Regions from separate parts of the Gordonibacter faecis genome, predicted to be linked through region 1. Evidence: predicted binding sites of a transcription regulator. Region 1 holds the regulator's gene; each other region holds the start of a gene.
The links. The regulator LexA, encoded in region 1, represses DNA repair genes until DNA is damaged. The targets are predictions, from matches to a motif close to CNAACANNTGTTNG.
Positions count from the first base shown of each region.

Region 1 (3,278 bases):
GATTCTGCTCCAATAGAAATCGAACGACACACAGACAACAAGATAAGAGTGGTAACAGAAAGATGCTACCATTCCTTATGAAGCAACACCACTGCTGCCGAAACCACCCTCTCCCCGCTCAGATGAAGGAAGTTCTTCGCAGGGATTGAACGTGGCCTCTTCCACGCGCATGATGACCAGCTGAGCAATACGATCGCCGCGACGCACCGAAAACGGAGTGTGCGAATCAAGATTAATGAGCACCACCTTTATCTCACCGCGATAGTTGCTATCAATGAGACCAGGAGCGTTAACCACTGACACCCCGTGCTTAATGGCGAGCCCACTGCGTGGCACCACGAAGCCAGCATACCCAGCAGGCAGCGCCACCGCTATACCAGAGGGCACCAGCGCACGCTCGAAGGGAGCAAGTTCAACGTCACAAGTTGCACGCAGATCCACTCCCGCATCCCCTGGGTACGCACACACAGGAACAGGCAGTTCAGGATCAAGTTGTGTGAGCGGAATGGCAAGATTCGTCATAAGCGCAATCCTTCAAGAGCGGAAGCAAATTCCTCGACGTTTTGGAAATCTTTGTAGACGCTTGCAAAGCGCACGTAAGCCACATCGTCAAGCTTCGCGAGACGCGCAAGTGCCATGTCGCCAAGCTCCTTCGACCGAATTTCATTGCGCGAGGCATTGCGTAGTTCTGTCTCAATACTGTCGATAAGTGATGCTATCTGCTCAGGAGATATGGGGCGCTTCGCGCAGGCGGTAAGCAAGCCGCGCATAAGTTTCTGACGATCGTAGGCTTCCGAAGAACCGTCAGTTTTGATGACAATAAGAGGGTTGTCGCCCAGCCGCTCATAGGTAGTGAAACGGCGTCCGCAGTCGAGGCACTCACGACGGCGGCGGATGGCGGTACCATCTTCAGAAGGGCGAGAATCCACTACCTTTGATTCAATGTTTCCGCAGGAAGGGCAGCGCATAACGGCTCCTTTTACTCGATTTCCGCACAGCCTAACATACCAGATATTGTGCTTCAATCGACATCGCCGATCCCTTCAAAAAAACCGCCCCCACCCGTGACAAAATGACTTCGTTCTTTGCGATGAGCGCTTACAAGTTATTCAAAAGAGAAAGCGGGTGCTCCTGGGGTGGACAGGAGCACCCTGCAGCCACAGAAACGCAGCAATCTGTGGGTAAAGGAAAGAGGCCACTAGAGGCCAGCGAGTATACTTACCAAAGAAAAAAGCGTGAACGCGCAGCCAGCAAGAGCAGCTTGCCACGACTTCATACGATGATACGAACAGCCGGCGAGGCTTCCGTCACGCAACGTAAGAACAACCCCTTTTTCGCGAACATATTCGCGAACCGCACTTTGCGAAGAAAGATTCGATGCGGAAGTGTACTGCCTCACCTGTCCCGGGAACTCTATGATAGTAGCAGCTTGAGACACCGCGTCGAGCTGCGGGAGCAGGGCTGACGTGCCATCAATCGGACACCGCGTTTCAAAATTCTTCATCTTTCTGCCTCCTAGCTCTTGCGTAGAACCTTTGTTCGCATATATAATAGGACGAACAAAAGTTCATGTCAATACAAATTTAAAACATTTGTTCGCCGAGGAAAGGACAGAGCATGGCCGGTAAAGTGACGAAGCGGCAGCAGGCAGTGCTCGACTGCATCGAGGAATGCATTCGAGAAAAGGGCTACGGCCCCACGGTACGTGAGGTCTGCCAAAGTTTGGGTCTTTCCTCCCCCTCCACGGTTCATGTGCACCTGAAGGCGCTTGAAGACAAGGGGCTCATCAAGCGTGACCCGCTCAAGTCGCGCTCCATTGCACTCACTTACCCTCTTGATGCTGCGGAGGGCGCATCGAACGTGATCCAGCCAACCTTTGGCAAGGTGGTGAACGTGCCGCTCGTTGGTAATGTGGCTGCAGGTTCACCCATCCTCGCTGAAGAAAACATCACCGACACCCTTACGCTGCCCACCGACATCGTTGGCGATGCCCCGTCCTTCCTTCTGTCGGTGCGCGGCGAGTCCATGATTGAGGCCGGCATTAACGACGGTGACTACGTGGTGGTGAAAGAGCAGCCTGTGGCGAACAATGGCGACATCGTTGTAGCCATCATCGACGACGGTGCCACCGTGAAGCGCTTCTACAAGGAAAGCGACCATATTCGTTTGCAGCCTGAGAATTCAACGATGGATCCCATCATTACGACCGATTGTTCCATTGCAGGTAAAGTGGTCGCCGTGTTTCGGAGGCTGTAACTCCTGACTTTGAAGAGCACTACCGCCCCTTAGAGTTACTCTAAGGGGCGGTAGTAGGTACGTATTCAGGGGATTTACGCTTCTATCGAAAACGGGCGAAACAGGCCGGCATAGGATGGCGCCGCCAGCATAACGAGATGGGTTCCGTCCTCGCGATGTTCCTCGCTCACAATATGGCAGCGTTCATGCGCAAGCGATACCAGGTCTCCCCTGCTGTAAGGCAGAACAATATCCAAGTGCGCATCGCGCACCGAAGCGACACGGGCAATGCGGGCGACCAGTTCGTCAATCCCCTGCCCTGTCTCCGCAGATACAAGCACCGCCTGCGGGTGTCGCGACCTGAGCGCCGCTTGTTCCTCTTCATCCAGCAGGTCACACTTGTTGAATACCTCAACCCTGTCGACATCATGCGCGCCAATCTGGCCGAGCACATCCTCAACCGCTTCAATTTGTGCTTCGCGCTCGTCTGAGGAAGCATCCACCACGTGCAGCACCAGGTCTGCACCCGTGATCTCGTCAAGTGTGGATTTGAATGCCTCCACCAGCGTCGTCGGCAATTTCTGAATGAAGCCAACCGTGTCGGTAACGGTGATCTCGCGACCTTCCGGCAGTTCAAACTTGCGCGTGGTGGAGTCGAGCGTGGCAAACAGCTGGTCATAGCTGAGCACGCCAGCACCGGTCAACCGGTTAAGCAGGCTTGATTTGCCTGCGTTCGTGTAGCCCGCCAAGGCCACCTTAAACATGCCGCTGGCGTAGCGACTCTCGCGCTGAATTTTACGTACGTCGGCAAGATGCGCCAGCTCGCGTTTGATGGAGGTAATGCGTTTGCGCACCATACGACGGTCCACCTCAAGCTGGCTTTCGCCTTCACCGAAGCGGGAGCCCACGCCGCCACCCATGCGGTTCGAGGCCAGGTGAGCCCACATGCCACGCAAGCGCGGCAGCAGATACTCATTTTGGGCGAGCCGCACCTGCAAGCGACCCTCTTTACTGGTGGCATGCAAGGCAAAAATATCCAAAAT
Region 1 is NZ_JASJEU010000003.1:112,022-115,299, reverse strand. Features, by position in the region: gene dut (dUTP diphosphatase) at 76-522, opposite strand; gene nrdR (transcriptional regulator NrdR) at 519-968, opposite strand; gene QNJ86_RS00770 (hypothetical protein) at 1,199-1,504, opposite strand; gene lexA (transcriptional repressor LexA) at 1,618-2,256, shown strand; gene hflX (GTPase HflX) at 2,331-3,278, opposite strand, start outside.

Region 2 (3,278 bases), on a different contig from region 1:
GTGCCGGTGTTGGTGGCGCTGGTGGTGGCTGTAGTGCTGGTGTTCGTGCTATCGCGGGTGTTAACAAGCCGCATCATGAAACCCATTGATGCGCTGGATTTTGCGAACCCGCTCGACAACGAAATCTACGAGGAAATGGACCCGCTGCTCACGCGCATTGACGAGCAGCAGCGCCAGCTCAAACAGCAAAACGCCGAACTCGCGCAGGCCGAGAACCTGCGCCGCGACTTCTCCAGCAACGTGAGCCACGAGATGAAAACGCCGCTGCAGGTAATTTCGGGCTACGCCGAACTTATGAAGAATGACATGGTGCAGCCGGCCGACCGCCAGAAGTTCGCCGCGCTCATCTACGACGAAGCCCAGGCCATGCGCTCGCTGATCACCGACGTGCTGACGCTGTCACGCCTGGATGAGGCCGCGTTCGGCGACGAGGCCACGCCGGTTGACTTGGTGGCCACGGCCCACCGCGTTGCTGGGCGCTTGGAGAGTTTTGCCGCCGGCCAGGGCGTATCGGTGCAGGTGGAAGGCGCGTGCGCGCTCATTCGTGGCAGCGAGACGCTGGCCGAGGAAATGCTGTACAACCTCATAGAGAACGGCATCCGCTACAACCACCCGGGTGGCGAGGTGGTGGTGAGCCTGGGTATGGAGCCCGTTGGTGTGGTAGCCGCTGGCGAAGGCGCCGCGGCGTGGGTGGGTGCGCGCCGCCCCGAGGCGGGCGAGGTGGTGGTGCGCGTGAGCGACACCGGCTCCGGTATCCCCGCCGACCTGCGCGACAAGGTGTTCGAGCGCTTCTTCCGCGTAGACAAAAGCCGCTCAAAAGAAACCGGCGGCACCGGATTGGGTCTTGCCATCGTCAAACACGCCGTCATCTACCACGGCGGCACCATAGAAGTAGAAGAATCCCCTACCGGAGGCACCGTCTTCGTCCTGCGCCTACCCGCCGCGTAGCGGCCGAAACGCGTGCGGGGAGAGCCGCGCTAGTCTGCAAATGCCGTATGTGCGGGGGTATCCCAGAAACACCAAGGCGCCGCGTTTCCTGGGGAAGCGCGGCGCCTCTTTGTGTTGCGTGAAAAGCCCCACCCCCGGCCAGAAGGATGAACCCACCTTAAAAGGTGGGTGCTCGCAGCCCGCTTCCTGGCTTTCGTATCAACAGACACGAATCTCCATTTCACGCGCTATCTTGAGCTCCCTCATGTATTAGCATCGGTCCATCGCAAAGTATGGCTTCGAGGGCAGGACCTGATTTGAGTATATGTTTTGCCCGCCCAAAATAAAGTCTTGACATCTGTATTGTTTGACAGTTTCCATATTCGCCACCCTGTCGCCGGCTCAACCGGAATGCAACAACCTTTATAAGGGGTCTAGCCAGAACAAGCGTTCGTATGTTACCATGGATTCATGGATACCTTATTTACTGAAATAGAGAATGAGCGGAAGTCGGAAGTTGCGCCGTTGGCGGTGCGAATGCGGCCGCGATCGCTCGATGAATTGGTGGGGCAGGACGAGGCGGTGGGGCCGGGTAGTTGGCTGCGCAGTGCCATTGAGCAGGATCGGCTAAGTTCGGTCATTTTGTTCGGGCCGGCTGGCACGGGCAAGACGTCGCTGGCGCACGTGGTGGCGGAAACCACAAAGGCCGTGTTCGTGGAGGTGTCGGCCATCGGCGGCACGGTGTCTGACCTGCGACGCGAGATTGACGCGGCCGAAAAGCGCCTCACCATGAGCGGGCTGCGCACCATTCTGTTCGTCGACGAGATTCATCGCTTCAACCGCAGCCAGCAAGACGCGCTGTTGCACGCCGTGGAAGATCGCGTGCTTGTGCTGGTGGGGGCTACCACGGAGAATCCATTTTTCGAAGTGAACTCCGCGCTTATCAGTCGTTCGCGCATTGTGGAGCTGCACGCGCTGTCGGATGCGGACGTGGCCGAATTGGTCAACCGCGCGCTCGCCGACGAACGCGGCCTCGATGGGCGCTACCAGTTGGACGACAAAGCGCGTGATGCCATTGTGCTTTTGGCCGGGGGCGATGGTCGCGGCGCGCTCACCACGTTGGAGCTGGCCGCCGGCATGGTGGAACCCGGCACGCGTAAGAAGCCCGCGCGCATCACCGAGGACAACGTGCGTGCCGCCACGCCGCACCGTACGCTGCCCTACGACAAGAACAAGGATATGCACTACGACATCATATCCGCGTTCATCAAGTCGATGCGCGGCAGTGATCCGGACGCCGCGCTGTACTACCTCGCTCGCATGATTGACGGGGGAGAAGACCCGAAGTTTATTGCGCGGCGCATGTTTATTGCTGCGTCGGAAGATATTGGCAACGCCGACCCGCAGGCGCTGCTCGTGGCCGAGGCGGCCTTTAAGTCGGCCGAGGTCATCGGTTATCCCGAGTGCCGCATCAACCTGGCGCAGGCTGCCATCTATTTAGCGTTGGCTCCCAAGAGCAATGCGGCGGAAGCGGGCATTGACGCTGCACTCGCCGAGGTTCGTCACGGCCCCGCGCGCTCCGTACCTGACTATCTGCGCGATAGGCACCGTCCAGGTTCGGAGGATTACGGCACCTATAAGTATCCGCACAACTATCCGGGCGGCTGGGTGGAACAGCGCTACTTGCCCGAAGGCCTGGAACGCGGCGTATTCTACCGCCCGAGCGACCGCGGCTGGGAAGCCTACCGGGCCGATGCCGCCGCGCGCGATCGCTTCGACGCTGCAAGCACTCCGCCTCAGCGTCCGGCTAAAAGCCGCCCAGCGCCCTCGCGTGCGGACGATGCGGCCAAACCGACCCCCGCCCCGTCCGATGCGGGTTCTTCCGCGGACGCCGATAAGTCGTCCGCGGAAACCTCGTCGGCCGAGGGCAAGTAACCAATTGGTGTCGCCTATGGAAGCGGGATGAAAACGTGATCGGGGCTGTATAGAATCCGAGGTAGACATGATATAGTGAAGGCTTCGGTAGCTCAGGAGGCGTCCTTATGGATATCAGCGAAATCATAGGTATTGCGTTGCCCATCGTGTACGTGCTTGTCGGCGCGGCCCTCATTTGGCTCGTCGTTGAACTGGTCATGACCGTGCGCCGAACGCGCAAGACGGTGGAAGAGGTGCAAAAGCAAGTGGAGCCCACGTTGGCCCACGTTGAGCGCATTACCGCCTCGCTTGAGCCCGTTGCGGCTAAAGTTGACCCGCTCGTTGAGCGCGTGTCGCTCACGGTGGATGCTGCGAACCTGGAAATTATGCGTGTTGATCAAATTCTGGAAGATGTGAACGAGATCACCGATTCCGTG
Region 2 is NZ_JASJEU010000004.1:77,936-81,213, reverse strand. Features, by position in the region: gene QNJ86_RS02355 (sensor histidine kinase) at 1-948, shown strand, start outside; RNA gene ssrS (6S RNA) at 1,070-1,242, opposite strand; gene QNJ86_RS02350 (replication-associated recombination protein A) at 1,399-2,862, shown strand; gene QNJ86_RS02345 (DUF948 domain-containing protein) at 2,970-3,278, shown strand, end outside.
Region 2: the regulator LexA is predicted to act here: its motif matches at 1,368-1,381, upstream of QNJ86_RS02350 (replication-associated recombination protein A).

Region 3 (3,278 bases), on a different contig from region 1:
CGAGGCGGAGGCCATCTCGTCTTCCATTGACTGAATGATGCGCAGCACCTCTTCACGCGAGAGGGCGGCCAGCTCTTTGTTCACCTGCTCAGCCGTGGTATTGCCCACCTCGTCGGTTACGTATTCCATAATGTCATTGATGGCCTTGCGGATAGTTTGCGGCTCGATGCCGTGATCTTGGTTGAACTTCATTTGTATGGCACGGCGGCGCGTGGTTTCGTCGATGGCCAGGCGCATGGAGTCGGTAATTTTGTCCGCATACATGATGACCTGGCCCGACACGTTGCGGGCTGCGCGGCCGATGGTCTGGATGAGCGAGCGGTGGTTGCGCAGGAAGCCCTCTTTATCCGCATCCAAGATGGCCACCAGCGACACCTCGGGCAAGTCCAAGCCCTCGCGCAACAGGTTGATGCCCACCAGCACGTCAAACTTGCCCTGGCGCAACTCGCGCAGAATCTCAACGCGCTCAAGCGTGGCAATGTCTGAGTGCATATAGCGCGCCTTCACACCCTGGTCGAGTAAGTGGTCAGTCAGGTCTTCGGCCATCTTCTTCGTAAGCGTGGTTATGAGCACGCGCTCGTCGCGGGCGGCGCGTTCCTTCGCCTCGTCAATGATGTCGTCAATCTGCGAGGCCGAACTGCGCACGATAATCTCGGGGTCAAGCAGGCCGGTGGGGCGAATGATCTGCTCCACCTGTTGCTGGCTCACCTTCTGCTCGTAGTCGCCCGGCGTGGCCGACACGTACACGAACTGCGGGATACGCTCTTCGAATTCATCGAAGCGCAGCGGGCGGTTGTCTAGGCAGCTAGGCAGGCGGAACCCGTGCTCGGCCAGCGTGATTTTGCGCGAGCGGTCGCCCTCGTGCATGCCGCGAATTTGTGGCACCGTGACGTGGCTCTCGTCGATGATGCACAAGAAGTCTTTCGGGAAGTAGTCGATGAGCGTGTAGGGCGGCTCGCCCGGCTGGCGCCCGTCGATGTGGCGCGAGTAGTTCTCAATGCCGGAGCAGAAGCCCATCGTCTCCATCATTTCCAGGTCGTAGTTCGTGCGCATTTCCAGGCGCTGCGCTTCCAGGAGCTTGCCTTCCTCCTTGAACTGTTGCAGACGTTCGCGCAGTTCATCGCGGACGGTACCCAACGCGCGATCCATCTTCGGGCGCGTGGCCACGTAGTGCGACGCCGGCCAGATGGGCAGCGCCTCGAACTCGTTCAGCACCTCGCCGGTGACGTTGTCAATTTCGGTGATGGCCTCAATTTCGTCGCCCCAAAAGTCGATGCGCACGGGGTTGTCGGCGTAGGGCGGGAACACATCAAGCGAGTCGCCGCGCACGCGGAAGGTGCCGCGTACCAGATCGTAGTCGTTGCGGTCGTATTGAATGTCAATCAGTTCGTGGATGACGTCGTCGCGATCCATTTCCTTCTGCTTGTCCACGAACACAGCCATGCCGGCGTAGTCCATCGGGCTGCCGATGCCGTAGATGCAGCTGACCGACGCCACCACAATGCAGTCGCGCCGCGACAGCAGCGCAGAGGTGGCCGCGTGGCGCAGCTTCTCCACCTCTTCGTTGATGGAGGCATCCTTTTCGATGAATGTGTCGGATGAGGGCACGTAGGCTTCGGGCTGGTAGTAGTCGTAGTACGACACGAAGTACACCACGGCGTTGTTCGGGAAGAATTCCTTGAGTTCGCTTGCCAACTGGGCGGCCAGCGTCTTGTTCGGCGCCATGACCAGCGTAGGCTTTTGCACCGCCTCAATAGTTTTTGCCATGGTGAAGGTTTTGCCCGAGCCGGTAACGCCAAGCAGCGTCTGGTAGCGCAGGCCTTCCTCAATGCCGCGCGCCAACTTCTCGATGGCCTGCGGCTGGTCGCCCGCCGGCTCGTAGGGGGACACCGATTCAAAGGGCGTGGTGGCCAGCCGTACCTCGGGCAGCTTACCTTCCATCTCAATACCCTCAATGTTAGAAAGATGCGCCATGATGCTCCTTCCGAGACAAAGCGCCACGCCGCGCCCACAACCCGCGCGGCGATCAGAAGCTCATAAGGCACCCAGTGTAGCACAGCCGCTGCAATATGAACAGATGTTCGTGAAGAAACTGTTATTCGCCGTCGACAAAAAACAAGGGCGCCAACCAGCGGCGCCCTCCCTGTACCAGAATTGTCCGAATCCCTACAGATCCTTGCTGTACGTTCCCCACCAGGCTATGACCTGGTTGCGGAGTTCTTCGGGGGTGCCGTCGTTGTTGAAGACGACGTCGGCGGCTTCGATGCGGTCGGCATCGGTGATTTGGCGGGCGATGCGGCGGCGCACGTCCTGCTCGTCGAAGCCGGAGGCCACGGCGCGCTCAATACGCAGGTCGAGCGGAGCCAGCACGGCAATAACCACGTCGGCGTCATACGCGAGCGACGATGTACGGTTTTTGAACACGGAATACTCCACCACCACGGCCTTGTTGCCGGCGGCAGACAGTTCGGCCACCTGGTCTCGGTAGGCGTCCTCGATGCGCGGCACCGTGATGCGATTCAGCTTGCGCGTTTCGGCGGGGCTCACGAACGCCTTGTGCGCGAGCGCCTTGCGGTCCACTTCGCCTTCCGCATTCATGATGTCGGCGCCGAACGTTTCGACAAGCTCTTCCTTCACGGTGTCCCAGGTGAGCACGTCGTGGCCCACCTTGTCCAGGTCGATGAACGGCAGCCCGGCATCCACGAGGGCTTTGCGGGCCGTCGACTTGCCAGCACCCATGCCACCTATGATGAACAGCTTTTTCATACCGATGCTACCTCCTGAATCATGCCGCCTCCGAGCACGGTGGCCCCTTCGTAGAGCACGGCGTACTGGCCCGGCGCCGTCGTTGGCTGGGGTTCGCGCAGCGCAAGGCGCACCCCGCCCGCGGGTTCGGGTTCTATGATACACGCAACGGCACGGCTCCGGTAGCGCAGTTTCACGCTGGCGGCGCGCGGCGCGTCCAAACGCTCAAAGGCCTGCCAGTTCGCGTGCGCCAGGTGCACGGAGCGAATGCGCGCTTCGTCGGCGAACCCCACCACCAGCTCGTTGGTGGCCACGCGCTTTTCCACTACGTAATACGGCTCGGGCGCGGCCACGCCAATGCCTTTGCGCTGCCCCACCGTGTAGTTGGAAAGACCCTCGTGGCGGCCCACTTCGCGGCCCGCGCCATCAACGATGGGGCCCGGCTCGTCGCGCACGCCGCGCTCACGCAAGAAGGCGCGGTAGTCGGTGGTGAAGCAGAGGTCCTGGCTTTCGGGCTTTTCAGCCACGGGAAG
Region 3 is NZ_JASJEU010000004.1:42,669-45,946, forward strand. Features, by position in the region: gene uvrB (excinuclease ABC subunit UvrB) at 1-1,974, opposite strand, end outside; gene coaE (dephospho-CoA kinase) at 2,167-2,766, opposite strand; gene mnmA (tRNA 2-thiouridine(34) synthase MnmA) at 2,763-3,278, opposite strand, start outside.
Region 3: the regulator LexA is predicted to act here: its motif matches at 2,071-2,084, upstream of uvrB (excinuclease ABC subunit UvrB).